One region of the Cedecea sp. Ae19-4 genome, then DNA from elsewhere that is predicted to be linked to it. Evidence: predicted binding sites of a transcription regulator. Region 1 holds the regulator's gene; the other holds the start of a gene.
The links. The regulator PurR, encoded in region 1, represses purine synthesis genes. The targets are predictions, from matches to a motif close to CANGCAAACGTTTGCNTG.
Positions count from the first base shown of each region.

Region 1 (15,820 bases):
CGCTGCAGCCAACGCATACGCAACATCATCATGACCGCGGCGGAAGTCAGGCCGATAATAAAGCCGATCCAGAACCCGGCCGGGCCCATCGGTTCGACGACCCAGTCGGTTAGCCCCAGAATATAGCCGGCTGGCAGCCCCAGCACCCAGTACGCGATGAACGTAATAAAGAAGATCGAGCGGGTATCTTTGTAGCCACGCAGAACGCCGCTGCCAATCACCTGGATTGAGTCGGATATCTGGTAAATGGCTGCCAGCAGCATCAGATGCGCCGCCAGCGCGACAACTGCCGGATTGTCGTTGTACAGCAGAGCAATGTGCTCCCGGAAAATAACGGTAAACAACGCGGTGCACATCGCCAGGCAAATGGCCACGCCAACCCCGGTGCGGGCGGCGATTTGTGCATCCAGGGTTGAGCCCTGCCCAAGACGGAAACCGACGCGAATAGTCACCGCGGCCCCTAAAGAGAGCGGCAGCACAAACATCAGCGAGCTGAAGTTGAGGGCAATCTGGTGCCCGGCAACGTCGGTGATACCCAGCGGGGAAACCAGCAGGGCGACAACGGCAAACAGCGTAACTTCAAAGAACAACGCCAGGGCAATCGGCAGTCCGAGCTGGCTCAGGCGCTTGACCACCGCCCAGTCCGGCTTGCTGAAACCTTCCGGGTTTTTGATGTCGCGCATCGAACGCGCTTTTTTGATGTAAGACAGCATGCTGAAGAACATCACCCAGTATACCGCCGCCGTTGCCACGCCGCAGCCCACGCCGCCCAGTTCGGGCATGCCGAAATGGCCATAAATGAAGACGTAGTTGACCGGAATATTGACCAGCAGGCCGATAAAGCCCATCACCATACCTGGCTTGGTTTTGGCCAGGCCTTCGCACTGGTTACGTCCTACCTGGAAGAACAGGTAACCTGGCGCCCCCCACAGCAGTGCTCGGAGATAGCGAACGGCTTTATCCGCCAGTTCAGGATCGATATTGTGCATAGCGTGAATGATATGGCCCGCGTTCCACAACACCACCATCACCAGCACGGAAACCATGCCAGCCAGCCAGAACCCCTGGCGAACCTGGTGCGCAATGCGGTCACGTCGCGCCGAACCGTTGAGTTGCGCAACGGTTGGCGTTAAGGCCAATAGCAGCCCGTGGCCGAACAGAATAGCGGGCAGCCAGATGGAGGTGCCGATCGCCACGGCGGCCATGTCGGTAGCGCTGTAGCCGCCGGCCATCACGGTATCGACGAATCCCATTGCAGTTTGAGCGACCTGCGCGATGATGACAGGTATCGCCAGGGCAAGGAGCTGGCGAGCTTCGGTGAGGTACTTCTGCATGATTACACCTGATTATTTTTATATGTATGAGAGACTAAAAAAGCCGCCAAAACAGGCAGCAAGAAGATGAACTGGGGAAATAACCAGTCTATTGTAGCGGGAGTTTATTTATACGCCAGTCAAAAATAGAGCCAGCGCACGCCCCGCACTGGCAAGCTGATTTTCCAACTGCTAAAGTGCGAAAATGTCTGTTAATGGCGGTAGCGTTACCGTCTGCGAATTGCCAGGAGTTTTTAGATGTTTACAGGTATTGTGCAGGGCACGGCGACCCTGATTTCCATCGATGAGAAACCGAATTTCCGCACCCACGTTATTGATATGCCGACTGAAATGCTGCCAGACCTCGAAACCGGGGCTTCGGTGGCGCATAACGGCTGCTGCCTGACGGTAACCGAAATCAACGGCAATCACGTTAGCTTTGATTTGATGAAAGAGACGTTGCGCATCACCAACCTCGGTGAGCTAAGCGTGGGCGACAGCGTGAACGTTGAGCGTGCTGCCAAATTTAATGACGAAATCGGCGGACATTTAATGTCGGGTCATATTATGACCACGGCCGAAATTTCAAAAATCCTGACCTCAGAAAATAACCGCCAAATCTGGTTTAAGATTCAGGATAAGACCCTGATGAAATATATCCTTTATAAAGGTTATGTGGGCATCGACGGGATCAGCCTGACGGTGGGCGAGGTGACCGCCACGCGTTTTTGCGTGCATCTGATCCCTGAAACACTGGAGCGCACTACGCTTGGTGCTAAAAAACTGGGGCAGCGCGTGAACATTGAAATTGACCCGCAGACCCAGGCAATTGTCGACACCGTTGAACGCGTGCTGGCTAGCCGTGAAGCGGCAATAGCAGCGGCGATTCCCGCTAGCGAATAAACATTCTTCAGCCATAAAAAACGGGGCCAGTTGGCCCCGTTTCTCGTTCTTAACCAGGATTAATCTTCTTCGTTAAACCCGTTTTCGACTGCAGTTTTCATAAACCACTCGCCGCTTTTCTTAATCGTGCGCTGCTGGGTATTAAGATCCAGCGACACAAAGCCATAGCGGTTTTTGTAGGCGTTGCACCATGACCAGTTATCGATAAATGTCCACATGTGGTAACCAAGGCAGTTGCTGCCCTCGCTGATGCCCTTATGCAGCCACTTCAGGTGGTCACGAACGAAATCAATCCGGTAATCATCGTTGATTTGGCCGTTGTCGATAAAGCGCTGTTCGTTTTCGACGCCCATGCCGTTTTCTGAAATATAGCAGGCCGGGTTGCCGTAATTTTCACGCAGATTGGTGAGAATATCGTAGATCCCGCGCTCGTAGATTTCCCAGCCACGATAAGGGTTCATTTTGCGACCCGGCATTTCGTAGGACTCAAAGAACCACTCCGGCATAAACGGACTTTCCGGGTTAACCAGCGTGTCGCGACACTTAATGCGGCGCGGCTGGTAGTAGTTAATCCCCAGTAAGTCTACGACGCCCGCAGCGAGCAGGGCTTTGTCCTCAGGCTGACAGGCAGGAAGTTTATCGTGCTCTTTCAGGAACGCGACCAGCTCAGCAGGATATTCACCGCGCAGTGCCGGGTCGAGGAAACTGCGGTTAAACATCAGGTCGGCCAGGTTGGCGGCCTTTACGTCAGCCGGGTTTTGCGAACGAGGGTAAGATGGTGTCAGGTTGAGAATGATGCCAATCTGGCCGTCATCGCTGCGGGCATGGTAAGCCTTGACCGCTTTAGCGTGGGCAAGCATGGTGTGGTAAGCGACGGTCACCGCGCGGTTGAAATCCACCACGTTAGGGTAGTGGTAGTCATAGAGGTAGCCGCATTCAACCGGAACAACCGGCTCGTTGAAGGTAAACCAGTGCTTCACGCGATCGCCGAAAAGCTCGAAACAGGTATTGGCGTAGGCGGCGTAGGCGTCAACCACTTCACGGCTTTCCCAGCCGCCTTTTTCCTGCATCACCATGGGCATATCAAAGTGGTACAGGTTGATAAATGGCTTAATGCCCTGAGCCAACAGTTCGTCAATCACCTGGTTATAGAACTCAACCGCCAGCGGGTTGACTTCACCCGTGCCCTCGGGAATCAGACGAGCCCAGGAAATGGAGGTGCGGAAAGTATTGTGATTGAGCTTTTTCAGCAGGGCGATGTCTTGCTTCCAGCGCTGATAAAAAGTTGAGGTGTTTTGCGGCCCGACGCCGTGGTGGAAACGGTTAGGCTGCTCGGCGAACCATCGGTCCCAGATGGTTTCAGATTTGCCAAAGTTCAGCGCTTCGCCCTCGGTTTGTGGGCCGGAGGCTGCGCTGCCCCACCAGAAATGCTCAGGAAATGCGTATTTCATCGTTGTCCTCACGGTCTGACCTGCCATCTCCGACAGGCAATCATTGATACGGCTAATGCCCAGATTGTCTGTGATTGATGAAACCGGTTTCCATCCCAGGAAATGATATCTGTTAAGCAGATCAAGCCGCTAAGCGCAGGCAGGGCTAAACCTGTGAGGTTAATCACATTGGTGCGCAAAGAGAGACAATTGCAAAGAAGAAAACCCGGCATTCACCGGGTCTGTTTTAACGGGGTACGCGCAGGCCGTGCTCAATGCCCCGGCTGAAAACAACCTGCCAGAGCTGAATGTCGCGCGCCCGGAAAGCGCCGGCGCAGGCATTCAGGTAGTAGCTAAACATCCTTTTAAAGCGCTCAGAATAGTTGCCTTCGATTTCTGACCAGGTTGCCAGAAAACGCTCGTGCCAGGCCATCAGCGTTTTGTCATAGTCGGCGCCGAAGTTGTGCCAGTCTTCCATCACAAAATGCGGTTCGCTGGCCTCGGCAATCTGCCGCACCGACGGCAGGCAGCCATTAGGGAAAATGTACTTATTGATCCACGGATCGACATTATTGTCGGTCTTTTTAGAACCTATTGTGTGTAGCAGGAAAATGCCGTCCGGCTTGAGGTTGCGGTCGGCAACGTCAAAGTAGGTGGCATAATTTTTAGGCCCGACGTGCTCAAACATGCCGACGGAAACAATGCGGTCAAATTGTTCGTTCAGGTCGCGGTAGTCCTGTAAAAGGATGGTGACATCCAGGCCTTTGCAACGCGCCTGCGCCATTTTTTGCTGTTCTGCTGAGATAGTCACACCAAAGACGGATACGCCATAGTTGCGTGCTGCAAACTCGGCCAGACCGCCCCAGCCGCAGCCGATATCCAGCAGCTTCATACCGGGTTTCAGCTGCAGCTTTTCGCAGATCATTTTGAGCTTGGCATCCTGAGCGTCGCTGAGATTTGTCGCGTCTTTCCAGTAACCGCAGGAGTATTGCATGTGCTTGTCCAGCATCCGGCTGAACAGATCGTTGCCAAGATCGTAATGCTCTTTCCCGACTATCCATGCGCGCTTTTTAGACTGCAGGTTAACCAGTCTTGCCGCCGCAATGCGCAGGGTATCTTTGAAATGGTGGGGGAGTTGGTTTTCCAGCCCGGCACGCAGGACTTTAGTGAAAAAGATATCCAGCCGTTCACATTCCCACCAGCCGTCCATATAGCTTTCGCCAAGGCCGAGAGAACCTTCCTGCAGAACGCGTTTAAAAAAGTTCGGGTTTTTGACCTGAATATCAAAGGGGTTTGGGCCGTTGAGGGTGATACCTGCCCGGCTCAGCATTTCATTTGCGATACGATACCATTCGTTATCTCGTACGCTCACTTCTTCTATACACGATGAACTCATAGCTTCTCCATCACCTTGTTGTGATCAGAACCTTAAAACAGCGTAGACGCTATTCCCGGCTTGTGAGAACTCTCACGGAAAATTCCGCGTGCCTGATATCCGACGTAGAACAGAGAAAGGGGGGATTCTCCCTTACTGAAAGGCCATCCATGGAAAAACGGAAGCGCTCCGGCTTCCGCAAAATAAAATTGATAAGGCTTATCGTAGAACCGCAATTACTATAAGCCCGTTTAATTGAGGGTTCAATGGAATATTGTTAGCAAGCTAATCACACAACATTCACATTATCATGCAGGTTACTGTGCGCGGGACAGCTCGATGTGGCCCTTGTTGGGTGCTTCGCGTTGGGACGCGAGTTGCAGGGCATAGCCCAGACCAGCAAGCAGGACTGTCGCCAGCATCACGCTGGTGGTGGTCAGCAGCGGCGTAGTGACCAGCCAGGAAACCATTAAGCTTGCCAGGAAGCAAAGCCCAAGCTGCAGGGTGTTTTGCAGGGCTGCGGCTTTCCCGGTTGCCTGCGGGAAAGGCAGCAGGGCCGAGGACACCACGATAGGGTAGATGGCGCCGTTCGCCGCGGCCATCACGCAGAACGGAATAAGCAGCAGCGTCAGATCAGCATGGCCGCTCACCGCCACGCCCCAGGTGGCGACCACGCTCAGGGTATACAGCGCCAGCAGCCACGGAAGTAGCTGTTTGCCACTCCACTTTTGCAGCGCGCTGCGGCAGCCATAGCCACCAACCAGGAAAGCGACAGTCTGCGGCATGTAGCTCAGGCCAATCGCCGCGGGGCTGTAGCCCATCTCATTCAGAATAAATGGCGAGCCGGTAAGCCAGGCGAAAAAGCTGGCGGAACAGGCGGCGTAAATCAGCACGTTGCCACCGTAAACGCGGGAACGTAATAAAGAGAAGAAGCTGACTTTATTGTCTTCGGTTTGCCCGTGGTGCTGAGTCCGGGGCTTGAGGCGCAGCGTGGGGATCATCAGCAGCAAAGCGACGGCGAACAGCACGGCAAAAATAGCCTGCCATTCAAAATGGTTCAGCAGCCAACTGCCGAGCAGCGGGGCCAGCGCCGGAGAAAGCCCGACCAGCGGCATGATGGTGGCAAAAATGCGGCCAGCGCGGTTGGCGGGATAATAATCAGTCACCAGGGCCTGCCAGCTAACGGCGGCTGAGCAAACGCCCACGGCCTGAACAAAGCGCAGCACCAGCAGCGTGGTGGCATCCTGCACCCAAAGCATTCCGATACAGCCGGCGGCAAACATGGCCAGGCCAATCAACAGCACAGGTTTACGCCCGAAGCGGTCGGAAAGCGGGCCCCAGATTAGCTGGGCAAAAGCAAAGCCGGCGAGGAACAGGCTCAGGCTGGCACTCACGGCGGAGGCGGTGGTACCCAGATCTTGTTGAATGGCGGCAAAGGCGGGCAGGTACATGTCGGTGGCCAGGAAACCCAGCACGCTCAGCCCCGCAAGCCAGATAAGAAATCCCTTTGATGGTTGCATATTTCACTCTTGATTTTGATAGCAGGTTAACGGGGCAGGAGTCTACGGAGTGCAAAACCGCTTGTGAAACGCTAATATTTGCAAATTGCATTCAAATTTTTTGCAGGCAGAAATATGTGGTCTGAATATTCGCTGGAAGTGGTTGATGCCGTGGCGCGAAACGGCAGCTTTAGCGGTGCAGCCCTGGAGCTGCATCGCGTGCCTTCTGCCATCAGCTACACGGTGCGTCAGCTTGAAGAGTGGCTGGCCGTGCCGCTGTTTGAACGGCGTCATCGGGACGTTGAACTGACCGCCGCCGGGGCGTTTTTTCTCAAAGAAGGTCGGTCTGTTATCAAAAAAATGATGGCAACGCGCCAGCAGTGCCAGCAGATAGCCAACGGCTGGCGTGGGCACCTGTCCATTGCGGTAGACAATATCGTTAAACCTGAGCGTACTCGCCAGCTGGTGCTGGATTTTTATCGTCATTTCCCGGATATCGAGTTAAGGGTTTCCCAGGAAGTGTTCAACGGCGTGTGGGATGCGCTTGCCGACGGGCGAGTTGAGGCGGCGATTGGCGCCACGCAGGCTATCCCGGTCGGGGGGCGTTACGCTTTTCGGGACATGGGGGCGCTAAGCTGGCGCTGCGTGGTTTCCGCTGACCATCCGCTTGCGCAACGGGAAGGTATCATTCTGGATGATGACATTCGTCCCTGGCCATCCCTTGTGCTGGAAGACACATCCCGTTCGTTACCCAAGCGCATTACCTGGCTGCTGGACAACCAACGCCGCGTGGTGGTGCCGGACTGGGCGTCGGGGGCGGATTGCCTGACGGCGGGATTATGCATTGGTATGGTGCCGACGCACATTGCCCAGCCGTGGCTCGTCAGGGGCGACTGGAAAGAGCTGATGCTGGAGAATCCATTCCCGGACGCGGCCTGCTGCTTAACCTGGCGGCAGGATGATGCTTCGCCCGCTTTGAGCTGGCTGCTGGACTATTTGGGTGACAGTGAGACGATGAATCAGGAGTGGCTGCAGGAGCCGGGTAACACATTCCCGGCCCCGAAGAGGCTTAGCGGCGGTAATCGCGGAACGGGCCGTCGGCAACCGAGCGGCGTTCAATCAGACGAGGATGGACTTCAATCGTCTGCGACTCTTCGCGCTTATTAATGATGCGGTCGAGCAGCATGTTAAACGCTGTTTCGCCCAAACGCTCTTTCGGCTGGTGGATTGTGGTCAGCGCTGGAGAGAAATAGCGGGCGTTGCGCACGTTGTCGTAGCCGATGATAGAAATGTCCTGCGGCACGCGCAGCCCCATTTCGTCTGCGGCGCAAATTGCACCCATCGCCATAATATCGCCGCCGCAGAAAACGGCGGTAGGGCGATGCGGCTGGTTAAGCAGTTGCTGCATGGCGCGATAACCAGACTCTGGTTCGAAATCACCCTGAACCACCCAGTTATCCGGCACTTTGATATTGGCTTCTTCAAGCGCCTTCAGGAACCCTGCATGGCGGCCGCCGCCGGTATTTCGCTCCAGCTGACCCGGAATAGCACCGATATCGCGATGGCCACGTTCAATCAGGTAGCGGCCCGCAAGGTAGCCGCCGTGGAAGGCGTTATCGACCACGGAATCGGTAAAGTCCGCACGAGCTTCGCCCCAGTCCATCACCACCATCGGAATATGGCGGTACTCTTCCAGGGTTGAAAGCAGCGTCTCAGGGTATTCGGAACACATGACCAGCAGCCCATCCACGCGTTTTTGCGCCATCATGGACAGGTAAGCGCGCTGCTTTTCAAAGTTGTTGTGCGCGTTACCCAGAATCAGGGTGTAGCCCTTGGCGAAACAGCTGTTCTCAACGGATTCAATAATTTCCGCAAAATAAGGGGCTTCGCTTGAGGTGGCAAGCAGGCCGATGGATTTGGTGTGGTTGACCTTCAGGCTGCGAGCCACGGCGCTAGGCGAATAGTGCAGCTCTTTGATGGCTGCCCAGACGGCGTTGCGTGTCTCTTCCGCCACAAAACGGGTCTTGTTAATGACATGTGACACAGTGGTAGTGGAAACGTTTGCGCGCTTCGCTACGTCCTTAATCGTTGCCATTAGATGTCACTCCAGACCATATCGTAAACTCCTGATAACTCATGTGTTAAACGTTTGCCTTCGCTAACTCCTGGGGCAACACGTTGGTTGCAGGCCTGTCGGGGATGCGACATACAGCGGGAGGAGGGCGTTGCCGGGCGATACGCGGTAAATTAGCGAAGGATTTTGGCTTATCCCGGGGCAAAGTGGAAGAGGGAAAACCGATATCTGTGCAAATCCAGCAGGATTTTTATCGCTAATTGTGGGAAAATCACCCCACATACACTTTGTAGGGAAATAAAAGGAGCTTACGATGAGTACCGATCTGAAGTTTTCCGTGGTGACTACGGTTATCGTACTGAGTCTGATTGTTGCCGGGGCGCTAACCGCCGTCCTGCACTGATTTACAAAGGGCCGCTTTCGCGGCCCTTCTCGTATATAGAAGAAAAGCGTTGCTTCCCTCCTTCGTGGTTAACCGCTAAAAATCAGCCCGCCAGGTTTTGCGCAATAAATTCCCAGTTGACCAGCGCCCAGAAGTGGTCGAGATAAACCGGGCGCGCGTTGCGGTAATCGATGTAGTAAGCATGTTCCCATACGTCCACGGTCAGCAGCGGTTTTGCTCCGGTTGTTAATGGGGTACCTGCGTTAGAGGTCGAGACGATAGCCAGGCTGCCGTCGCTATTTTTCACCAGCCATGTCCAGCCGGAGCCGAAGTTTTTGATGGCCGCTTCGGTGAACTGCTTTTTAAAGGCTTCCACGCTGCCAAAAGCGTGGTTGATGGCTGCCAGCACGTCACCGGTCGGCTCCCCGCCGGCATTCGGCGCCAGGCAGTGCCAGTAGAACGTATGGTTCCAGACCTGGGCCGCGTTATTGAAGATCCCGCCGTCAGATCCTGTCACGATCTCTTCCAGCGTTTTACCTTCAAACGGGCTGCCTTTGATCAGATTATTCAGGTTAGTGACGTAGGTCTGGTGATGTTTGCCGTAATGGTATTCGAGTGTTTCGGCTGAGATATGCGGTGCCAGCGCATCTTTGGCATAGGGCAGGGCGGGTAGTTCGAACGACATGGCTTCACTCCTTGTTATTTTGCTTCACAATATAACTACATTTTGTGTGGTTATAAGGTTAGCAAATTACGAGAGTGCAAAAAAGCGCAATGAAACAACAAAATAAAACAGCCCGTGCCGGGCTGTTAATATTTTAATCAGTCTGATTAGCCCGAAAGGGCGCGATAAGATTAACGAATAGTTTTTGGCGTCATGACCCGGCGGGCGCCCACGTAATGGCGCTGCCAGTAATCTTCGCTCAGGGAGGTGATCTGAATATCGCGGCCGCTGCGCGGGGACTGAATAAACTTCCCGTTGCCAACGTAGACGCCAACGTGATCGGCGGTGCCACGGCCCTGGGTACGGAAGAACACCAGGTCACCGCTTTCCAGTTCGCCGCGGTCAACGGAGGAGGCATCGCGCAGGTGATACATTTCATTGGCGGTGCGTGGAATACGGATATTCACCAGATCTTTATAAGCGTAATAAATCAGCCCGCTGCAGTCGAAACCTGTGCGTGGGGAAGTACCTCCCCAGCGATACGGTTTTCCAATTTGCCCCATCAGCTTGTTCATGGCCGTTTTTTGCGCTTTCTGCACGCGCACTTTATGCGCCTGCGCGATGGTCAGATTTTTTTCCGACTTCACCTTAACGCACTGCTTTTTATGCCCTTTACGATGAGTGCATCTTTCAGTGTAGGCAACGGTGGCTGAGGCTGGCTGTAGGGCTAATTTCTGCGAGGTTTTTTTGCTGCTAGTTTTAGCGAGGGTGCTGCTTTTGCCTGAGGTGGTGTGTTTTGCCACTTTGGCTTTCGCCGGTGAGGTTGTTTTTTTACCGGACTTCTTTGTGGAGGCTGTGCTGACCTTCGGTTTTGCTTTTTCTTTGCCCTTGTTGCTTTTACTGGTTGTTGTCTTGGCCGGATGGCCTTTTTGTGCAACAGGATGGCGGGCGTGCTCGGACGCCTGCGCCAAAGGTGTATAGGGCAAAGCAAATAGCAGAGCACATAGCGTGATAGAGATTTTATTTATCCGCGCCACTCGTCAATCCCCTGATAAATGAAGACACGATGCTAACCATCATGCCTGCGTATGATTTTTGCGAAACCCGACGATTCTAATGCATAAAAGCCGATAATGTTAATAGGCAAATACTATTTAACGGTCAAAAGTGTAAGCTATAGCTAAAAAATTAGCCATTCCAGGGTGTTATCCGCTGTTTAATTGATCTTGAATGAAGCAAATTGCTCATTTTCGCGCGCCGTAAAAGTGTTATTCTTAAGGTATGTTTGCGCGCCAGGCGGGGGAAAGAGAAACCCTGATAAAAATGGTGTTTTCTGCCCGGGGCGCAACTGGCTACAATGGCAGGCTATTGCCGTATCAAGGTTTGAGGAAGCAAGACAATGAGCACTATTGAAAAAATTCAACGCCAGATCGCTGAGAACCCGATTCTTCTCTATATGAAAGGTTCCCCGAAGCTGCCGAGCTGCGGCTTCTCCGCTCAGGCCGTTCAGGCGCTGTCCGCCTGCGGTGAGCGTTTCGCCTATGTGGATATTCTGCAGAACCCGGACATTCGTGCTGAGCTGCCAAAATACGCTAACTGGCCAACGTTTCCGCAGCTGTGGGTGGACGGTGAGCTGGTCGGCGGCTGCGACATCATCATCGAGATGTACCAGCGCGGCGAACTGCAGGCGCTGATCAAAGAGACTGCAGAGAAGCACAAATCTGAAGAGCCAGGCGCAGAATAATTTCGCCAGCCAGTAAAAAAGCGACCCTCAGGTCGCTTTTTTTATGCTTCAGATTCCGGTTCGTCGGCCAGCGGCAGCGGCCAGCCGCCGAGGCGCTTCCAACGGTTGACTATTTCGCAGAACAGCAGGGCGGTTTGCTCGGTGTCGTACAGGGCGGAGTGGGCCTGCGAGCTGTCAAACTTCTGGCCTGCGGCGATGCAGGCTTTGGCCAGCACGGTTTGCCCCAGTACGAGGCCGCTCAGGGCCGCGGTATCAAACGTCACAAACGGGTGGAACGGGTTGCGTTTCAAAGAGGCTCGCTCTGCCGCCGCCATCATAAAGCTGTGGTCGAACGTGGCGTTGTGCGCCACCATAATCGCCCGGCTGCAGCCGCTGTCTTTAATGCCTTTTCGCACGGTTTTGAAAATCGCGTGCAGGGCATCGTATTCGCTGACGGCACCACGCAGGGGGTTATGCGGGTCAATACCGTTGAACGCCAGGGCTTCAGGCTGCAGGTTCGCGCCCTCAAACGGATCGACATGGAAGTGCAGCGTTTCGTCGGGGGATAACCAGCCGTCTTCATCCATCTTCAGGGTAACGGCGGCGATTTCCAGTAACGCATCGGTTTTAGCGTTAAAACCTGCGGTTTCAACGTCGATCACTACCGGATAAAAACCACGAAAACGGTCGCACAGGCCATGCAATTGCGTGTTGTCTGACATCAGCTTCTCTTAATACGGGGAAAATGCAGCGCGCATTATGGCAAATTTCGGGGAGTGTTGCAGTAAAGGCCGCACAACGTGCGCCTTCAGGGTGTGGATAACTCCCCAATAATAGGAGAGGCGGCCCGAAGTCATTATGAAATAAACCAGAAAAATCAATTCATTGATTTTCATCTGTTAACCACAAAGAGGGAAAAACCACGCTTTTTCCCTCTTTAGTTAGCAACAATCAGGGCGCACAACACGCCCCTTGTTTGACGCTAATCGCCTGAAAATCAGTTACCCAGGCCTTTGCCCGCGTGCTTCTCTTCGATCAGCTCGATTTTGTAACCGTCCGGATCTTCAACAAAAGCGATAACGGTGGTGCCGCCTTTTACCGGGCCGGCTTCACGGGTCACGTTGCCGCCGTTATTGCGAATGCGTTCACAGGCGTCTGCGGCGTTATCCACGCTCAGCGCGATGTGGCCGTAAGCGGTGCCCAGCTCATAGCTGTCCACGCCCCAGTTATAGGTCAGTTCGATAACCGCCGTGTCGCTTTCATCGCCATAGCCGACAAACGCGAGAGAGTATTTGTACTCGGTGTTTTCGCTGGTACGCAGCAGTTTCATGCCCAGCACTTTGGTGTAAAACTCGATGGAGCGTTGCAGGTCGCCAACGCGCAGCATGGTATGAAGTAGACGCATAAAATCCTCGTCGAATGAGACAGTTATTTCTGGAGTCGTTGAGTATAGCGGCGTTTGCGCGCCGCTATCAATGAAAGGTACTGCGGAGTTACAGCGTTGGGTAGTCGGTGTAGCCTTCCGCGCCGCCGCCATAGAAGGACTCTGGGCGCTGTGGGTTCAGCTCGGCATTTTTGTGCAGACGAGCGACCAGGTCCGGGTTGGCAATGAACGAACGGCCAAACGCGACGGCGTCGATCAGGCCTTTGCCGATCAGATCTTCCGCTTTCTCCGGGGTATAGGCGCCAGCGCCAACGATCACACCGCTAAAACGCTCACGGACTTTGGCACGGAATGCCTCGGTGTACGGTTCGCCACCGGCCCAGTCCGGCTCGGACATATGCAGATAAGCAATGCCGCGTTTGCCCAGCTCTTCAATCAGGTACAGCGCGTCAGCCTCTTCGTCCGGGCCGTTGTCCACGTTCTGGAAGGAGCCAATCGGTGATACGCGGATCCCGATGCGGTCGGCACCCCATTCTTTGATCCCGGCATCAACCACTTCCAGCACCAGGCGAGCGCGGTTCTCGCGGCTGCCGCCATATTCGTCGGTACGGTGGTTAGAAGAAGGAGACAGGAACTGGTGCAGCAGATAGCCGTGGGCAGAGTGCAGCTCAACCAGGTCAAAACCGGCGTCACGTGCATTGCCAATTGCCTGGCGGAAGTCATCCACGATGCCCGGAATTTCGTTCAGTTCCAGCGCGCGAGGCATGGAAGTATCTTCGCGAACGGCGTTGCCGTTTTCGTCACGCAGGGAGGTACGGGTCCCGGCACTCAGCGCGGAAGGCGCGACCGGAGCCTGCTGGCCTGGCTGGAGGGTAAAGTGGGAAATACGGCCGGTGTGCCACAGCTGCACCGCCATGTGGCCTTTTTCAGCGTGCACGCCAGCGGTGATTTTTTTCCACGCGGCGATTTGCTCTTCGCTGTGCAGGCCCGGAGCGCCGGCGTAGCCTTTAGCCTGGGCGGACATCTGGGTTGCTTCGCTGATGATAAGCCCGGCGCTGGCGCGCTGGCGGTAATATTCGCCCATCAGCGGGGTTGGGATATCCCCTGGCTCAATACTGCGCAGGCGCGTCAGCGGAGCCATAAAGATACGGTTTGGTACGGTAATAGCGCCAACTTTGAGCGGCGTAAACAGTTTATCTGCTGACATGGTGTTTCCTCAAGTAGACCGGTCGTCTAGTAATTCAGTAAATAAAAAACCTGTCAGGCGACAGGTTCTGCCAATAGGATTCTTACGTGTGCCAGCGCGCTTTCCAGCGGCAGCGCGCTGCGGGAAATTTTTGCCTGCAGGCTGGCGCCTACCCACAGCGAGTACAGCACCATGGCCTGCTCGAGCGCTTCGCCTTCAAAGCGCAGGCTTTTTTCGCTGCGGCCTTTCTCCAGGGCATCAGCAAGCAGAGTGATTAGCTGTGAGCCGCCGTTATTCAGCGCGCCGCGCATATCTTCCGAAAGATCGCAGACTTCTGCTGAAAGTTTCACTATCAGACAGTTACTCAGGTTTCCGCTCTGGCAGAAGTAGCTCAGCATATCCTGGTACCACTTCAGCAGGCGCTGGCGATAATTGCCTTCGCCGTGCGAAAAGTGTTCCGCCACGCGCAGATTAGAAGCCTGGTAATAGCGCTCCAGCATTGCCACGCCAAACGCTTCTTTTGAGCGGAAGTAGTGGTAGAAAGAGCCTTTGGGCACTTCTGCGGTGCGCAACAATTCGCTTAACCCCATGCCGGTAAAGCCCCGGGCAAGGCACAGCCGCTCGCCAATGGCGAGGAGATGTTCGCGAGTGTCGTGTTCAGGATGTCGATTCATGCACTCAAATGTAGTAGACCAGTCAGTCTAATGCAATAGGCGGCGGCCACTTTTTTGTGACCACCATCCCATTAGCGCCTGCGGCAGTCGGCAAGAATATCCGTATCTTTTTGATAAACCGAGGTATGAATATTCATCATACCGAGTAGGGTTGAGAACAAATTGTCCTGGGACACGGCGTCGCTGGCGGCCTTATTGGCCAGGCACTCGCTGTCCAGCGCAAAGCTTCGCTGGTAATCCTGTGACAGCCAGAACAGCAGCGGGATATGTGTCTGCTGCGAAGGCGCGAGCATATACGGCGTACCGTGCAGGTAAATCCCGCTTTCCCCGAGAGATTCCCCGTGATCGGCCAGGTAAACCAGCGCCGTATTCAGTTTATCCTGATGCTGTTTCAGCTTGTCGATAGTGCGGCTCAGCACGTCGTCGGTGTGCAGGATAGTATTGTCGTAGGTGTTAATCAGCGCCTGGCGGTCGCAGTCCTGAATTTGATTACTGTCGCAGGTGGGGGTGACGCGGCGAAAGCTGGTCGGATAGCGCTGGTAATAAGCCGGCCCGTGGCTGCCCATCAGATGCAGCACCAGGACGGTATCCCGCTGCAGGCCGTCGAGAACATTGTCCAGGCGGTGGAGCAGCACATCGTCAAAGCAGGCGCCGTCTTTGCAGTAAACGTCCAGCTTCCACTGGGTCATATCCGTATGCGGAACACGGTCGCAGGCGCCTTTGCAGCCGCCGTCGTTATCCCGCCACAGCACGTTCACGCCGCCGTGGGCTAATACGTCCAGCAGGCCTTCCTGGTGCCGGGCGAGATCCGCATCGTAGGTTTTACGCGGCATCACTGAGAACATACAGGGCACAGAAACCGCGGTTTCCGTCCCGCAGGACGAGGCATTCTGGAAGTAAATCACGCCCTGTTTTTTGAGCTGAGGATTGGTCTCACGCTCATAGCCGCCCAGCGAATAGTTCTCGGCTCTTGAGGCTTCACCGACGACCAACACCACCAGCGTTTTCTTCGGCTGCTGTTTAATCAGCGGGCCTCTTTGCGCGTCTTCGCCAATTTTAATCAGCGTCTGATCCCCGGCAAACCAGCGTTCTTTGCTGTAGCGGCTAATGGCACTGATGTAGTTTGCGGGCGTGACCATTTTCACCACGCTTTTATTGTTCCGGAACAGCGAAGCGTAGTCTTTGTAAAACACGGCGGCGATGAGGATTATCA
Region 1 covers NZ_JBCHWG010000001.1:1,116,832-1,132,651, forward strand. The annotation lists gene mdtK (MdtK family multidrug efflux MATE transporter) at 1-1,334, opposite strand, end outside; gene AAIE02_RS05380 (riboflavin synthase subunit alpha) at 1,572-2,216, shown strand; gene AAIE02_RS05385 (glycoside hydrolase family 1 protein) at 2,276-3,667, opposite strand; gene cfa (cyclopropane fatty acyl phospholipid synthase) at 3,894-5,042, opposite strand; gene punC (purine nucleoside transporter PunC) at 5,339-6,541, opposite strand; gene punR (DNA-binding transcriptional activator PunR) at 6,656-7,687, shown strand; gene purR (HTH-type transcriptional repressor PurR) at 7,590-8,615, opposite strand; gene cydH (cytochrome bd-I oxidase subunit CydH) at 8,908-8,997, shown strand; gene sodB (superoxide dismutase [Fe]) at 9,080-9,661, opposite strand; gene AAIE02_RS05420 (C40 family peptidase) at 9,832-10,677, opposite strand; gene AAIE02_RS05425 (Grx4 family monothiol glutaredoxin) at 11,040-11,384, shown strand; gene rnt (ribonuclease T) at 11,426-12,085, opposite strand; gene gloA (lactoylglutathione lyase) at 12,361-12,768, opposite strand; gene AAIE02_RS05440 (alkene reductase) at 12,857-13,954, opposite strand; gene AAIE02_RS05445 (TetR/AcrR family transcriptional regulator) at 14,008-14,607, opposite strand; gene eptA (phosphoethanolamine transferase EptA) at 14,679-15,820, opposite strand, start outside.

Region 2 (15,820 bases), on a different contig from region 1:
TGGCGCCTACGACAAAGTAGAGGCAGACGGCTCCATCAACGATGACTACCGCATTGATTATCTGCGCGCTCACGTGGAGGAATTGAAAAAAGCCGTGACCTACGACGGTGTGGATCTGATGGGCTACACGCCATGGGGCTGCATCGACTGCGTGTCGTTTACCACCGGCCAGTACAGCAAGCGCTACGGCTTTATCTACGTCAACAAACACGACGACGGCACTGGAGATATGTCGCGCTCCCGCAAGAAGAGCTTCAACTGGTACAAGGAAGTGATCGCCAGCAATGGCGAGAATCTCTAAACGATCACCACCTCCATAGGAGGTGGTTTAGCGTTGATAAGCAAAAGGCGCCTTCATGGCGCCTTTTTTATTTAAACGGGCAACCCAAACCGGAAGCAGGCCCCGCGCTTTGGCTGGTCCACCAGCGAAATGTCGCTGCCGTGCAGTTGCAGCATCTGGCGCACAATCATCAGTCCAAGCCCGCCAACCCTGAGCCGGGATTGATTCACAATCGAAGGCCGCACAAACAGCCCCTCTTTTAGCTCCTGCGGAATACCTGGCCCGCTGTCGCTGACCTGCACCATGACTTTATCCACCTCTTTCCACAGCCGGACTGAAATCATGCCTTTGTCCGGCGTATGGCGAATGGCGTTGTCCAACAGATTAGTCAACACGCGCTCGATCATGCTGACATCGGCTTCAATCAGCGGCAGTCCTGGCTGGATGTCAGCTAAAAGTTCAAGTTGGCGAGTTTGCGCCGGAAGCTCAAATTTCTGGAACACATCCTGCAGCAATTCGCTCAGGGAGAAGCTCTCTTTGTGTGGCTTCACCACCCCGTATTCCAGCCTGGCCAGTTCGAACAGCGACTGCGCCAGCGCCCCAACCTTCTGACTCTGGGCCAGCGCAATATCCAGATAGCGCTTTTTCTCCGCCTCGCTCAGCGTAGCCGACATGACCGAGAGGCTTTCCAGGTAACCATGCAGCGACGTTAGCGGCGTTCTCAGGTCATGGGAGATATTGGCGATAAACTCGCGCCGCAGCTGATCTTGCTGAGTCAGGCTATGCCACTGCTCGGAGATTCGCCCGGCCATAGCAATCACCCCGTGACGCAGTTGGGCCAGCTCATCCCCATCTCCTCCTGGATTTTGCGGCAGAGCCGCCATGGCCTGCATTTCGGCCATCCCTCCTGATTCTAGCGCCTTAACGTGCTGCGAAAGTTCGCGTAACGGGCGTGTGATCCAGCGAAACGCCAGGCCGCCCACCACCAACCCCAGCACGCAGACCAGGCTGAGCAGAAACAGGCTTAGCTTTAAAACGGCATCAAACTGAGCGCTGTTGGCAAGCTGATTGTAGGTTTCCCCCAGCAGCACCACATACAAATAGCCCTCCAGCTTGCCGTCTCGCATCATCGGCGCCACGCTAAACACTTTCTGCCCGTCCAGGCTGCGCGGGTCGTCGCCATAAAGCGGGAATTTGCCGCCGTTCAGCGCGGCCCGTAGCGGAGCGAGATCGACCTGATGGCGCTTAATATGCCCATCCGGGGCTGCATCACCAATGATATTGCCTTGTTTATCCAGCAGATAAACTTCCACACTGGGGTTAACGGCCATCAGATGGTCGAACAGCGTGCGGACCGAGTCTTTGTTCAGCCCATCCTGCCCGAGCAGCGGGTAGCTCTGGTTGATGTGCTGCGCCAGGTCACCGGAGAGTTGCTGAATCACGGCCTGGCTGTATTGCGTGCTGGTACGCACCTGCAGCCAGCCCAAAAAGGCGCAGGCGGTCAGCAGCAACACGGCAAAAACCAGCGTCAGGCGGCGGGAAAGCGTAAGAATTCGCATAGGGTTACTCACGTATCAGGGCGGTAAACTTATAGCCTTTACCCCACACGGTGCGGATAAAATTCGGCTCCGCCGGGTTATCTTCAATCTTGATGCGCAGCCGGTTGATGTGGGTGTTTACGGTGTGCTCATAGCCTTCGTGCTGGTAGCCCCAAACCTGGTTGAGCAGGTGCAGCCGCGAAAACACTTTGTCCGGGTTGCGGGCGAAAAAGTACAGCAAATCAAACTCACGCGGGGTGAGATCTATCGGCATCTGATTCAGCCGAACATCTCTGGCCAGCGGATCAATCGTGAGCGGGCCAAACGTCAGCGTGCCGGCGTCTATCTTGAGGTTCTGGCTCATGGCCTCCTGACGGCGGAACAGCGCCTTCACGCGGGCGACCAGTTCGAGCATTGAAAACGGTTTCGCCAGGTAGTCGTCCGCGCCCAGCTCAAGCCCCAGCACGCGATGCGTTTCGCTGGAGCGAGCGCTGATCATAATAATCGGCGTGTACCGCGTCATGCTTCTGGCAAAGCGGCAAATCTCCAGGCCATCGACGCCGGGCAGCATCAGATCGAGAATCAGCGCATCCCAGCCGCCCTGCCTGAGCTTTTCCAGGCCGAGATTGCCGTCGGCGGCATGCACAATTTCAAAGCCTTCTTCCCGCAAATGCAGCTGCAGAAGCTCGGCGATATTTTCGTCGTCTTCTACGATCAGTATTTTTTTTGCCTGATTCACTTTGTCTGTCCCCACACGCTGGCATAGCCAAAGTTTACACAACTCGCGTCGGTTAAGTTGTCACATTTAATTTAACTTTGCGTGAGGCAATGGGGAACAAATCTGGCCAATACTCGCTGCATCGAATCACGAGGAAGCCGGACGATGGAAAGCTCAACGCTGCATACCGCCCCAACGCTCATTCACCCGCTATGGCTGAGGCTCTGCCACTGGCTGAATGCGCTGGCGATCCTGATTATGGTCACCAGCGGCTGGCGCATTTATAACGCCTCTCCGCTGTTTCATTTCCAGTTTGCCAACGAACTGACACTCGGCGGCTGGCTGGGTGGCGCGCTGCAGTGGCACTTCGCCGGGATGTGGCTGTTTGCGGTCAACGGCGTGATTTATCTGCTGTGCAATCTCTTCAGCGGCCGCTTTAAGCAGAAATACTGGCCCTTATCGCCTCGCGAATTCTTCCAGGACGCCTTTGCGGCGCTGCGGGGGAAATTAGCCCACGCTGACCTGAGCCATTACAACATGGTGCAAAAGGCGGCCTATCTGTTTGTTATCGCCGATAGCCTGCTACTGGTTATTTCCGGCCTCGTCGTGTGGAAATCCGTGCAGTTTGCCCTGCTGCGAGAATTGCTTGGCGGCTATGACACAGCGAGGTTTATCCACTTTTATGCCATGTCCGCCCTGGTCGGTTTCGTGGTGATTCATCTGCTGATGGTGGCGCTGGTGCCCCGCACGTTGCTCGCCATGCTCCGTGGCCGCTGAGGAAGAAACATGAGCGATAAAAACGAAATCATTAAAGAAGCGACGCAACTGATTAATAAGCAGCTCACGCAGGAAGGCCGCCGTCGTTTTTTAAAGCAGAGCTTAACGCTCGGCGGCATCGCGATGCTCACCGGCTGCGATATCAGCGATAACGCCACGGTTGAAAGTTCGCTCAGCAAGATTTCACGTTTTAACGACCGCATTCAGGCCTGGCTGTTTAACGGCAGCCAACTGGCACCGGTTTACCCGGAAAGCATGATCGACGCTAACTTCCCGTTTAACGCCTTTTACGGCGAGGACGAGGCGCCGGACATCAACGGCGACAGCTACCGCCTGGAGCTTGCCGGGCTAATTACCGACAAGCGCCCGTGGACGCTGGCACAGCTGCACCAGATGGCGCAGGTCAGCCAGGTGACCCGCCATATCTGCGTCGAAGGCTGGAGCGCCATCGGTAAATGGGGCGGCGTCCCTTTTGCCCTGTTCCTGAAAGGGATTGGCGCCGACCTGCGAGCCAAATACGTCAGCTTTAAATGCGCGGATGACTACTACACCAGCATTGATATGGCCACCGCGCTGCATCCACAAACGCTGATTGCTTTAACCTGGGATGGCAAAGTCCTGCCGCGCAAATATGGCTACCCGATGAAACTGCGTATCCCTACCAAACTCGGCTACAAGAACCCGAAGCATATTCAGGTCATTGAAGTCACCAATCGCTACCCCGGCGGCTACTGGGAAGACCAGGGCTATAACTGGTTCGGTGGTAGTTAACTCTCTGTCTCACTGCAAAATCAAGGAAATACATCATGAAAAAGATCTACGCTGCCCTGCTGTGCTCCACCATGCTGTTCGGTATCGCCGGGGCTAACGCTGCCGACTCGATGAGCAAGGATTCCATGGCCAAAGACGGCATGGGCAAAATGACCCACACCTGTAAAGACGGCATGAACAAAGACGGCATGAAGAAAGATTGCATGTCCAAAGATGGCATGAAGAAAGACGGGATGAGCAAAGACCCTATGGGCAAAGACAGCATGGCCAAAGACGGTATGGCGAAAGACAGCATGAGCAAGCAATAAGCCTGACGCTACGCCAGTCTCACCCTCTTCTGGCGTAGCGAACTCATTTCCCACCTGCCGCATCAATAAAGGTGCCGGTCACGTAAGATGCCTTTTCGCTCAGCAGCCATAGAATGGCCTCCGCGATCTCTTCCGGCTGACCGCCGCGCTGCATCGGCAATGCCGTTTTCACCCGATCAACTCTCCCCGCTTCTCCACCGGAAGCATGCATTTCGGTATAAATAAAACCGGGCCGCACGCCGTTCACGCGGATTCCCTGCGCGGCAACCTCTACCGCCAGCCCGGTGGTCAACGTATCGACGGCTCCTTTGGACGCGGCATAATCAACATATTCCCCAGCAGCGCCTAAGCGGGACGCGGCAGAAGAGACATTCACAATGGCTCCACCTTCCCCACCGTGACGCCATGCCATGCGCTTCACCGCTTCCCGGCAGCAGAGAAAATATCCGGTAACGTTTGTCGTCAGCACGCGATTGATACGTTCCGCCGTAAGGTTTTCAATGGTCGATTGCTGGAACAAGATGCCGGCGTTATTCACCAGGGCGGTCAGCGGCCCAAATGCGTTATCGATTTCGGCGAACATCGCCATCACCTGCAGCTCATCGGCAATATCCGCCCGCAGCGCCAGCGCTTCTCCGCCCTGGGCAATGATCGTCTTGACCACTTCATCCGCAGCCTGCTTATTGCGGAGGTAGTTCACCACCACTTTATAACCATGCTGAGCCAGCAAAAGCGAGGTTGCTTTACCCATTCCCCGGCTGCCGCCGGTAACCAAAGCTATCTTCATGTGACTCTCCAGAAACAAGAAAGGGCACCGAAGTGCCCTTAAGGTTGATGACAAAGAGGAAAAAAGCGTGGTTTTTTCCTCTTTGTGATTATCAGCCGAAAATCAATAAATTGATTTTCCTTATTTTTTTGACGAATCGTCTAGCATTTCTACTATCACCAGAGGATTGTCAGCAGTCTTTAGGGCACCGAAGTGCCCTTGATTCAATCTGTAAAAACTATTCGTACTCGCTCATCGGCACGCAGGAGCAGAACAGATTGCGGTCGCCGTAAACGTCGTCAAGGCGCTTCACGGTTGGCCAGTATTTATTGCCGTGACCTGCCGGGAAGACCGCCAGTTCACGGGTGTACGGGTGCGCCCACTCGGCAACAATTTCATCCTGAGTGTGCGGCGCGTTCACCAGCGGGTTGTCTTCCAGCGGCCATTCGCCTGCAACGACGCGGTCGATTTCGCTGCGGATGGACAGCATCGCATTAATAAAGCGGTCCAGCTCCACTTTGCTTTCGGATTCGGTTGGCTCAACCATCAGCGTGCCCGCTACCGGGAACGACATGGTTGGCGCGTGGAAGCCGAAGTCGATCAGGCGCTTGGCGATATCCAGCTCGCTGATGCCGGTTTCTTCTTTCAGCGGACGAATATCCAGAATACATTCGTGAGCCACACGGCCATTCGCGCCGGTGTACAGCACCGGATACGCGGATTTCAGGCGGGTCGCGATGTAGTTGGCGTTCAAAATCGCTACGGAGCTGGCTTTCTTCAGGCCGTCCGCGCCCATCATGCGGATGTACATCCAGCTGATTGGCAGAATAGAGGCGCTGCCAAACGGGGCGGCGGAAACCGCGCCTTGCTGGGTCAGCATCTCTTCAATCTGCACCACGCTGTGGCCCGGTACAAACGGAGCCAGATGCGCTTTCACGCCGATTGGGCCCATGCCCGGGCCGCCGCCGCCGTGCGGAATGCAGAAGGTTTTGTGCAGGTTGAGGTGTGAAACGTCCGCGCCGATATACCCCGGCGTGGTGATCCCCACCTGGGCGTTCATATTAGCGCCGTCCAGGTAAACCTGGCCCCCAAACTGATGCACGATCTGGCACACTTCGCGGATCGTTTCTTCGTACACGCCGTGAGTGGACGGGTAAGTCACCATGATGCAGGAGAGCGCTTCGCCCGCCTGTTCAGCTTTAACACGCAGATCCTGCAGATCGATGTTGCCTTGTTTATCACAGGCCACGACGATCACTTCCATACCCGCCATTTGCGCCGAAGCCGGGTTGGTACCGTGCGCAGAGCTTGGGATCAGGCAGATGTTGCGGCTGCCTTCGTTGCGGCTTTCGTGGTAGCGGCGGATAGCCAGCAAGCCAGCGTATTCGCCCTGGGCGCCGGAGTTCGGCTGCATGCACAGCGCGTCGTAGCCGGTCAGTTTCACCAGCCAGTCGGACAGCTGGGCGATCATCTGGTGGTAGCCTTCGGCCTGGTTTGCCGGGCAGAACGGGTGCAGCTCGGCAAATTCCGGCCAGGTGATCGGGATCATTTCGGCCGCGGCGTTCAGCTTCATGGTGCAGGAGCCGAGCGGGATCATCGCCTGGTTGAGCGCCAGATCTTTACGCTCCAGAGAGTGCATGTAGCGCATCATCTCGGTTTCGCTGTGGTAGCGATTAAAGACCGGGTGGGTCAGGATCTCGTCATCACGCAGCATCGGAGCCGGAATGGACTGGCTGTCGTTGGCAACGTCACGATCCAGCTTGTCGATACCCAGGCCGTGAGCATCGCCCAGCAGCACGTCGAACAGAGCAACAACATCTTCACGGGTGGTGGCTTCATCAAGAGTGATGCCTACCGCGTTCAGGATGTCGCTACGCAGGTTAATTTCACGCGCTTCGGCACGCGCCAGCACGGCGGCTTTATCAGCCACTTCAACACAAAGGGTGTCGAACCAGTGTTTGTGGCGCAGAACCAGCCCTTTCTGCTGCAGGCCAGCGGCCAGAATGTCGGTCAGGCGGTGGATTCGGCCTGCAATGCGTTTCAGGCCAGCCGGGCCGTGGAAGGCCGCATACAGGCTGGCAATGTTCGCCAACAGCACCTGGGAAGTACAGATGTTGGAGTTCGCCTTCTCGCGGCGGATGTGCTGCTCGCGGGTTTGCATCGCCATGCGCAGCGCGGTGCGGCCAGCGGCATCGCGGGAAACGCCGATAATACGGCCTGGCATGGAACGTTTAAATTCATCGCGAGCGCCGAAGAACGCCGCGTGCGGGCCGCCGTAGCCCATTGGGACACCGAAGCGCTGGGCAGAGCCGAAGACAATGTCCGCGCCCTGTTTGCCCGGCGCGGTCAGCATCACCAGCGTCATGAAATCTGCGGCTACGCTGACCACAACTTTGCGCTGTTTCAGCTCGGCAATCAGAGCCGTGTAATCATGCACTTCGCCGGTGGTGCCCACCTGCTGAAGCAGCACGCCGAACACATCCTGATGGTCCAGCACTTTCGCCGCATCATCGACAATGACGTCAAAACCGAAGGTTTCCGCGCGGGTACGCACCACGTCCAGCGTTTGTGGATGAACGTCAGAGGCCACGAAGAAACGGTTAGCGTTTTTCAGCTTGCTGACGCGCTTAGCCATCGCCATGGCTTCGGCTGCCGCGGTAGCTTCATCAAGCAGAGAAGCGGAAGCGATATCCATGCCGGTCAGGTCAAGCGTGACCTGCTGGAAGTTCAGCAGCGCTTCAAGACGCCCCTGGGAAACTTCAGGCTGGTAAGGCGTGTAGGCGGTGTACCAGCCTGGGTTTTCCAGCATGTTACGCAGAATCACCGGCGGCGTTTGTACCGCGGTGTAACCCATGCCAATGTAAGTTTTGAAGCGTTTATTGCGGCTGGCAATGCCTTTTAACTCTGCCAGGGCCGCAAACTCGGTCGCCGCGGCGCCAATCTGAGGCGGCTCAGCAAGCTGAATATCCTGCGGGACAATGCTGGCGATCAGGTCGGGGAGCGTCTTCGCGCCGACGGTCTCCAGCATCTCTTGCTGCTGCTGCGCGTCCGGGCCAATGTGACGATCGATAAACGCTTCGTGATTCTCTAACTGACGTAAAGACTGGGTCATGAGCGGTGATTCCTGAAATGGTTTCCCCTCCCCACCAGGGAGAGGGGTTTAAAAATTACTCGTCTTCTAACAGTGCTTCATAGGCAGAAGCATCCAGCAGCGCGGCAACCTGTGCTTCGTCGCTGGCTTTAATTTTGAAGATCCAGCCTTCGCCGTAAGGTTCGCTGTTGACCAGCTCCGGGCTGTCGCTCAGCGCGTCGTTGACCGCAACGATTTCACCGCTGATTGGGGCGTAGATGTCAGAAGCCGCTTTCACGGATTCAGCAACGGCACAATCATCACCGGCAGAAACGGTGGCGCCCACTTCAGGCAGGTCAACAAATACCATGTCGCCCAGCAGTTCCTGTGCGTGTTCGGTGATGCCTACGGTGTAGCTGCCATCAGCTTCTTTACGCAGCCATTCGTGCTCTTTGCTGTATTTCAGTTCGTTCGGCACATTGCTCATTGTTTTCTCCTGATACCTGATTTCAAAATTTAAAGCGCGACCGGCTTACCGGCGCGAACAAAAATAGGTTTGGTGACTTTGACCGGCATTTCGCGGTTGCGGATCTGCACGATCGCCGTTTCACCGATGCCCGCCGGGACGCGAGCCAGCGCAATGCTGTAGCCGAGCGTTGGCGAGAAGGTGCCGCTGGTGATTGCCCCTTCGTGCGTATTGCCCTGCGCGTCGGTAAACCGTACCGGCAGCTCATTACGTAATACGCCTTTTTCGGTCATGATCAAGCCAACCAGCTCTTCGGTACCGTTCGCGCGCTGTGCTTCCAGCGCTTCACGGCCAATAAAATCACGATCTTCAGGCTGCCACGCGATGGTCCAGCCCATGTTCGCGGCTAGTGGAGAAACGCCTTCGTCCATGTCCTGGCCGTAAAGGTTCATGCCAGCTTCAAGACGCAGCGTGTCGCGAGCGCCCAGGCCGCAAGGCTTAACGCCCGCTTCAACCAGCTGCGCCCAGAATCCCGCGGCCTTGTCGTTCGGCATCGCAATTTCATAGCCCGCTTCGCCGGTGTAGCCGGTGGTGGCAATAAACAAATCACCGGACTGCACGCCAAAGAACGGTTTCATGCCTTCAACGGCTTTACGCTGCGCTTCGCTAAACAGCGTGGCGGCTTTGGCCTTCGCATTCGGCCCCTGAACGGCAATCAGCGCCAGGTCGTCACGCACGGTGACGGACACGCCAAACGGTTCAGCGTGCTGGTTGATCCAGGCAAGGTCTTTTTCACGAGTAGCGGAGTTAACAACGAGGCGGAAATTGTCTTCGGTGAGGAAATAGATAATCAGGTCGTCAATCACGCCGCCGGAAGCATTGAGCATGGCAGTGTAAAGCGCTTTGCCCGGCTGGGTGAGTTTGGCGACGTCGTTGGCGACTAAGTAACGCAGAAACTCGCGGGTACGGCTGCCGTGCAGATCGACGATGGTCATGTGCGACACGTCGAACATACCGGCGTCGGTGCGTACGGCGTGGTGCTCATCAATTTGCGAGCCGTAGTGCAGCGGCATCATCCAGCCGTGGAAATCAACCATGCGGGCACCGCAGAGCGTGTGCTGTTCAAATAAGGGGGTCTGTTGAGTCATCTTTTCCTCTTTAACCATCTGGTGGCAAGGCGGATTTGGCTTTGCCAACCGTCAGACGAAACCCGGCATCGCCACCGTTCCCCGATAGCGACGCAAACGTTACCTTTGACCTGAACTTACCACCGAACGGGGGCGTAAACCATAAGCGAAAAACGGTCATTGCATTAGCTTATGACCAAAATGAGAGAGGAAGTGTGCAGAGTAATTGACTGTAAAAATGCGATTCACTCCACATTAACAGCAGGTATTTAGTGTCGAATTTAGCACTGGCTAACATTTACGACCATTTCAGAAACAAATTGACTACATCGCATAATTTGTAAGATTAGAAAATGTAATCCGAGATTTGTCCTGAGATTAGAATATTTCAAACGAGGGAGCAGATACCCTTCCCGGTCATCGGGAAGGGAAATGTGACGGGGTTATCACTATAGATTCCATCAGGTGGGTGAGTACTGCTCACCCCCGTGTAGATCGAAGTATGACGAGTATTTATTGCAGCCAGGATGGCAGATCTTGCAACCCCATCGCCTGGCGAACCAACTGAGGTTTAACTCCCGGCAGCGTATCGGCAAGCTTCAGGCCAATATCTCTGAGGAGTTTTTTCGCCGGGTTGCTGCCGGCGAACAAATCGCGGAAGCCTTGCATACTGGCCAGCATCACCGCCGCGCTGTGCTTGCGGCTGCGCTCATAGCGACGCAGGTAGAGATGCTGCCCAAAATCTTTGCCTTCGCGATGCAGGCGGCGAATTTCCGCAATCAATTCCGCGGCATCCATAAAACCGAGGTTGACGCCCTGCCCGGCCAGCGGGTGAATGGTATGGGCGGCATCGCCCACCAGCGCCAGACGATGGCCGGCAAAGATGCGGGCGTAGCGGCCCGTCAACGGGAAGGTGCGGCGCTCGCTTTCAACAGAACACAGGCCGAGACGCATGTTAAACGCAACGGAAAGCGCCTGGTTAAACGCTTCATCGTCGGCCTGCTGCATACGAGCCGCTTCTTCCGGCGACAGCGACCAGACAATAGAGCAAAGATGTGGGTCAGAAAGCGGCAGAAATGCCAGAATGCCTTCGCCGTGGAACACCTGACGTGCGACGGCCTGATGCGGCTCGGCGGTACGAATCGTCGCTACCAGCGCATGATGGTTATAGTCCCAGAACGTCAGCGGGATATCGGCTTTGTCCCGCAGCCAGGAGTTGGCGCCATCTGCGCCCACCACCAACCTTGCAGTTAGCATTGTGCCGTCTTTCAGGGTCAGGAACGCGTCGTTTTCACCCCAGGCGACCTGGTGAATGTCCACGGGTGCCATCAGGCTGATGTCGCTGCATTGCTCCGCACGTTGCCACAGCGCCTGGTGGATCACCGAGTTTTCGATGATGTGCCCCAGGTGGCTAAAACCGAAGCTCTTATCATCAAAGGCGATTTGCCCGAAGCTGTCTCGCTCCCAGACTTCCATCCCGTGATAGCTGCTGGCTCGCTCGCTGATTTTTGGCCACGCGCCCAAATGCGTCAGCAGCTTTTCGCTCGCCGCATTGATAGCCGAAACGCGCAGTTCCGGGGCAGCGTCAGGCCCGAGCGGCTGGGGAAGATGACTTTCAATGACCGCAACGCGCAGGCCGCTGCCCTGAAGTCCGCAGGCCACCGCCAGCCCCACCATGCCGCCGCCGACAATCGCCACATCTACGCTTTGCAAATTGACTCTCCTTTAACGCGCCACCCAACCCAGGGTGCGCTGAGCCAGCACGTCTCGTGCCGGAGTAAAATGTTCCATCGCCATCAGGCCAAGGTTACGGCCCGCCACCAGCGGTGCCCAGCGGTTAGCAAACAGCTTAACCAGCCCGTCAGTGACGCCAATGGTTGCCGCTTTATCTGCGGCACGGCGCTGCTGATAAGCAGCCAGAACCGGGAAGCTGCCGACATCCGTGCCTGCAGCGTGCGCCTCTGCCAACCCTTCAGCCAGCGACATAACGTCGCGCAGGCCAAGGTTGAACCCCTGCCCGGCTATCGGATGCAGCGTTTGCGCGGCATTGCCTACCAGCGCCAGGCGATGGGATACGGTCTGAGAAGCCTGTTGTAACGCCAGAGGATAATGATGACGAATGCCTGCATGGGTAATTCGCCCCAGCCGCCAGCCAAAGGCACGCTGAAGCTGCTGACAAAACGCTGCTTCGCTCCAGCTTTCAACCTCGTCACGGGCATCCAGCGCATGGCACCAGACCAGCGAGCAGCGCCCGTCGGACATCGGCAGCATGGCGATTGGCCCGAATTCGGTAAAGCGCTCAAATGCCCGGCCATGATGGGGTTCAGAAGTAGTGACGTTGGCAATCACGGCGATCTGCTGGTAGCTCTGCGGCTGCCAGGTGATGCCGCACTGTGCCGCCAGCTTAGAACGGGTGCCATCCGCGGCAACCAAAACGTTGCCCTGCAGCTCAACGCCGTTATCCAGCACAACCTGCACGCTATGCTCATGCCGGGTAAACGACGAAACGCGCTGCGGGCAGTGCAGCGTTACGCCAGGCGCTTTACGCAGCAGGCTAAAAAGACGCAGCCCGACGTCGTGCAGCTCCACAACCTGCCCAAGCGCATCAATCTGGTAATCCTCAGCTTCAAGGGTGACGAAGCCGGCGTGGCCTTTGTCGCTGACGTGCACGGTTTTAATTGCCGTGGCGCAGTCGACGAGCGCAGACCATACGCCAATGCGGGCCAACTGCTGCCGGGTGCCCTGGGCGAGCGCGATGGCTCTGGCATCAAACCCCGGATGAGCGGCTGAGTCCGGGGCAATCGCCTCGATGAGGTGCACCGGCAATTTCCCCTGGGTGAGGGTCGATATGGCTAATGCCAGCGTCGCCCCCGCCATCCCACCGCCAACAATGATGACGCTCATGGCTGACGCGCCGCTGCCATCAGCGCTTCGATATCGTCTGCCGACTTCACCACGCTGGCGGTCAAGTTCTCGTTGCCGTCTTTGGTGATCACAATGTCGTCTTCAATGCGGATGCCAATGCCACGATACTGCGCGGGCACGTCCGCATCCGGAGCAATATAAAGCCCAGGTTCGACGGTGATGACCATACCCGGCTCCAGCACGCGTGACCTGTCCTGCCCGTAAGCGCCCACGTCGTGCACGTCCAGCCCCAGCCAGTGGCTCAGGCCATGCATAAAGAACGCGCGGTGGGCGTTATTGGCGATCAGATGATCGATATCGCCTTTCAGAATACCGAGCTTCACCAGCCCCTTAACCATGATGCGCACCACTTCCGTCGTCACTTCCTGCATGGACGTGCCCGGCCGGTAGAGTTTTAGCGAGGTTTCGAGCGATTCCAGCACGATGTCGTAAATTTCACGCTGCGCCGGGCTGAATTTGCCGTTAACAGGGAAAGTGCGCGTGATGTCTCCGGCGTAGCTTTGGTATTCACATCCGGCGTCTATCAGCACCAGATCTCCGTCGCGCAGTTCACTTTCGTTTTCGGTGTAGTGCAGAATGCAACCGTTCTCACCGCCACCCACAATAGTGGTGTACGAAGGATAACGCGCGCCGTGGCGAGTAAACTCGTGGTGAATTTCACCCTCGAGCTGATATTCAAACATTCCCGGGCGGCAGGCCTGCATGGCACGAGTATGCGCCAGCGCGGAAATCTCGCCGGCACGACGCATAACGGCAATCTCTTCTTCGGATTTGAAGAGGCGTAGTTCGTGTACCGTCGGACGCCAGTCGGTCAGGGTTGCGGGCGCAGCGAGATTTTGACGCGAACCACGACGCAACTTATCCAGCGCGGCAAAAACGATGTTATCCGCATATTCGTACTCGCCCTGAGCGTGGTAAACCGCATCCAGACCGTTTAGCAGGAGATGTAATTGCTCACCGATTTCGCTGAAGGACAGCGCGCGATCCACCCCTAACTTCTGCGGGGCAGCGTCCTGGCCAAGCCTGCGGCCAAACCAAATTTCTGCACTTTTATCCCGCACGCGGTTGAACAGCACGCTGTGATTATGCGACTCATCGCTTTTAATGAGCACCAGCACGGCTTCCGGCTCGTTAAAGCCGGTGAAGTACCAAAAATCGCTGCTCTGCCGATAAGGGTATTCGCTGTCGGCATTGCGGGTCGCTTCCGGAGCCGCGAAAATTAACGCAGCGCTGCCGGGCACCATTTTCGCCAGTAGCGCCTGGCGGCGGCGAAGAAATTCCTGCTGGGTCATCACATCTCCTGATTTTTTGATCGTTAGTGGAGCGTAGGTTTGCGTACCTCTGGCGCGGTCGGTGCCGCGTGAGTAAAGGTGTCGTGGCACAGCAGCGCGGCAACACGCACATATTCAATGATCTCTTCGAGCGACATCTCCAGCTCTTCCTGGTCTTCGTCCTCGTCGTAACCCAGCTGGGCAATATTACGCAGATCGTCAATGGCTTCGCCGGTTTCACCGGTGACTTTGTCGAGCTTGCTCTGCATGACGCCAAGGCCCAGCAGGAAGTGGTTTACCCAGCCGGAAAGCGCATCGGCGCGATCGAAAACGGAGACATCATCTCCGTCCGGCAGATAAAGCTGGAACAGGAAGCCTTCGTCTTCCAGCGCATCGCCAATGGCGCCGTGCATCTGACGCAGCGGATCAGCTAGGTTCTGGCTAAAGGCCAGGCCTTCGTTGGTCAGGTCATGTAACAGCGTTTGCCAGCTGGTGTCTTTGTTACCACCGCACAGCATGCCGCTGATCAAGCCGTGCATTTCTGCAGGCGTCAGACCCACGCCCTGTTGGTTCAAAAGTTGGCCGACTAAGTCGTAGTCCGGCATTGCGTTCTGTATTGACATGCGCATTCGTCATCGTTGGCAGGAATAGTGTGTGTTATGCTACCACCAGGACCCCCGCAGATACCAGAAAAGGGCTTGTATCTTGATATCGGGATAGCTATAGTGGCGCCCCTTCCGCTACCGGGGCCGGTAGCGTAAAGGCAGGCGAGTAAACAGCAGGAAGGTGGCATGTCTGCACAACCAGTCGATATTCAAATTTTCGGTCGTTCATTGCGCGTGAATTGTCCGCCTGAACAACAGGATGCGCTGAATCAGGCTGCGGAAGAGCTGAATCAGCGGTTGCAAGATTTAAAAGTTCGCACTAGAGTCACAAATACCGAGCAGCTGGTGTTCATCGCAGCACTTAACATTTGCTACGAACTGGCTCAGGAAAAGTCGAAAACCCGTGACTACGCCGCCAATATGGAAGAGCGTATTCGGATGCTACAGCAGACCATCGAACAAGCATTGCTTGAGCAAGGTCGCATTGCAGACCGACAGGGTCCAAAGTTTGAATAACACTTCGCAGTTGACTGTGGTAGAGTAACTTCGAAGACAAAATTTCTCTGAGATGTTTGCAAGCGGGCCAGTCCCCTGAGCCGATATTTCATACCACAAGAGTGTGGCGCTCCGCGGTTGGTGAGCATGCTCGGTCCGTCCGAGAAGCCTTAAAACCATGACGACACACTCACCTTGAACCAAGGGTTCAAGGGTTACAGCCTGCGGCGGCATCTCGGAGATTCCCTCTTTACTACCCGGCCATCATGACGCATATCCCGTTAACCTCAACGCTTCGTCAGGACATTCGCCAAACGATTCGGCAGCGACGCCGGTCGCTCACTCCCCCAGAACAACAAACCTTTGCCCTACAGGCTGCTGAACGCATGCTGGCGTTTGAGCCGGTCATTCGTGCTCAGACCGTAGCGTTGTTTCTCTCGTTCGACGGGGAACTGAATACCACTCCGCTGATTCAGGCTTTATGGCGGGCAGGCAAAAACGTTTATCTCCCGGTGCTTCATCCTTTTAGCCCCGGCAACCTGCTGTTTTTACGCTACACGCCGCAAAGTCACCTGGTCACCAATCGCCTGAAAATTCTTGAGCCTAAGCTGGATATTCGCGACGTGCTGCCGCTGAATAAGCTGGATGTACTGGTCACGCCGCTGGTTGCCTTCGATGAAACAGGCCAGCGTCTGGGGATGGG
Region 2 covers NZ_JBCHWG010000003.1:435,883-451,702, forward strand. The annotation lists gene AAIE02_RS19955 (6-phospho-beta-glucosidase) at 1-301, shown strand, start outside; gene AAIE02_RS19960 (sensor histidine kinase) at 373-1,839, opposite strand; gene AAIE02_RS19965 (winged helix-turn-helix domain-containing protein) at 1,844-2,557, opposite strand; gene AAIE02_RS19970 (cytochrome b/b6 domain-containing protein) at 2,702-3,313, shown strand; gene AAIE02_RS19975 (molybdopterin-dependent oxidoreductase) at 3,323-4,084, shown strand; gene AAIE02_RS19980 (pentapeptide MXKDX repeat protein) at 4,120-4,392, shown strand; gene AAIE02_RS19985 (SDR family oxidoreductase) at 4,436-5,179, opposite strand; gene gcvP (aminomethyl-transferring glycine dehydrogenase) at 5,397-8,270, opposite strand; gene gcvH (glycine cleavage system protein GcvH) at 8,326-8,715, opposite strand; gene gcvT (glycine cleavage system aminomethyltransferase GcvT) at 8,745-9,842, opposite strand; gene ubiI (FAD-dependent 2-octaprenylphenol hydroxylase) at 10,335-11,534, opposite strand; gene ubiH (2-octaprenyl-6-methoxyphenyl hydroxylase) at 11,547-12,725, opposite strand; gene pepP (Xaa-Pro aminopeptidase) at 12,722-14,038, opposite strand; gene AAIE02_RS20020 (YecA/YgfB family protein) at 14,062-14,640, opposite strand; gene zapA (cell division protein ZapA) at 14,809-15,138, shown strand; RNA gene ssrS (6S RNA) at 15,180-15,363, shown strand; gene AAIE02_RS20035 (5-formyltetrahydrofolate cyclo-ligase) at 15,384-15,820, shown strand, end outside.
Region 2: a site for PurR is predicted at 9,932-9,949, ahead of gcvT (glycine cleavage system aminomethyltransferase GcvT). Genes of this name have one in related genera too.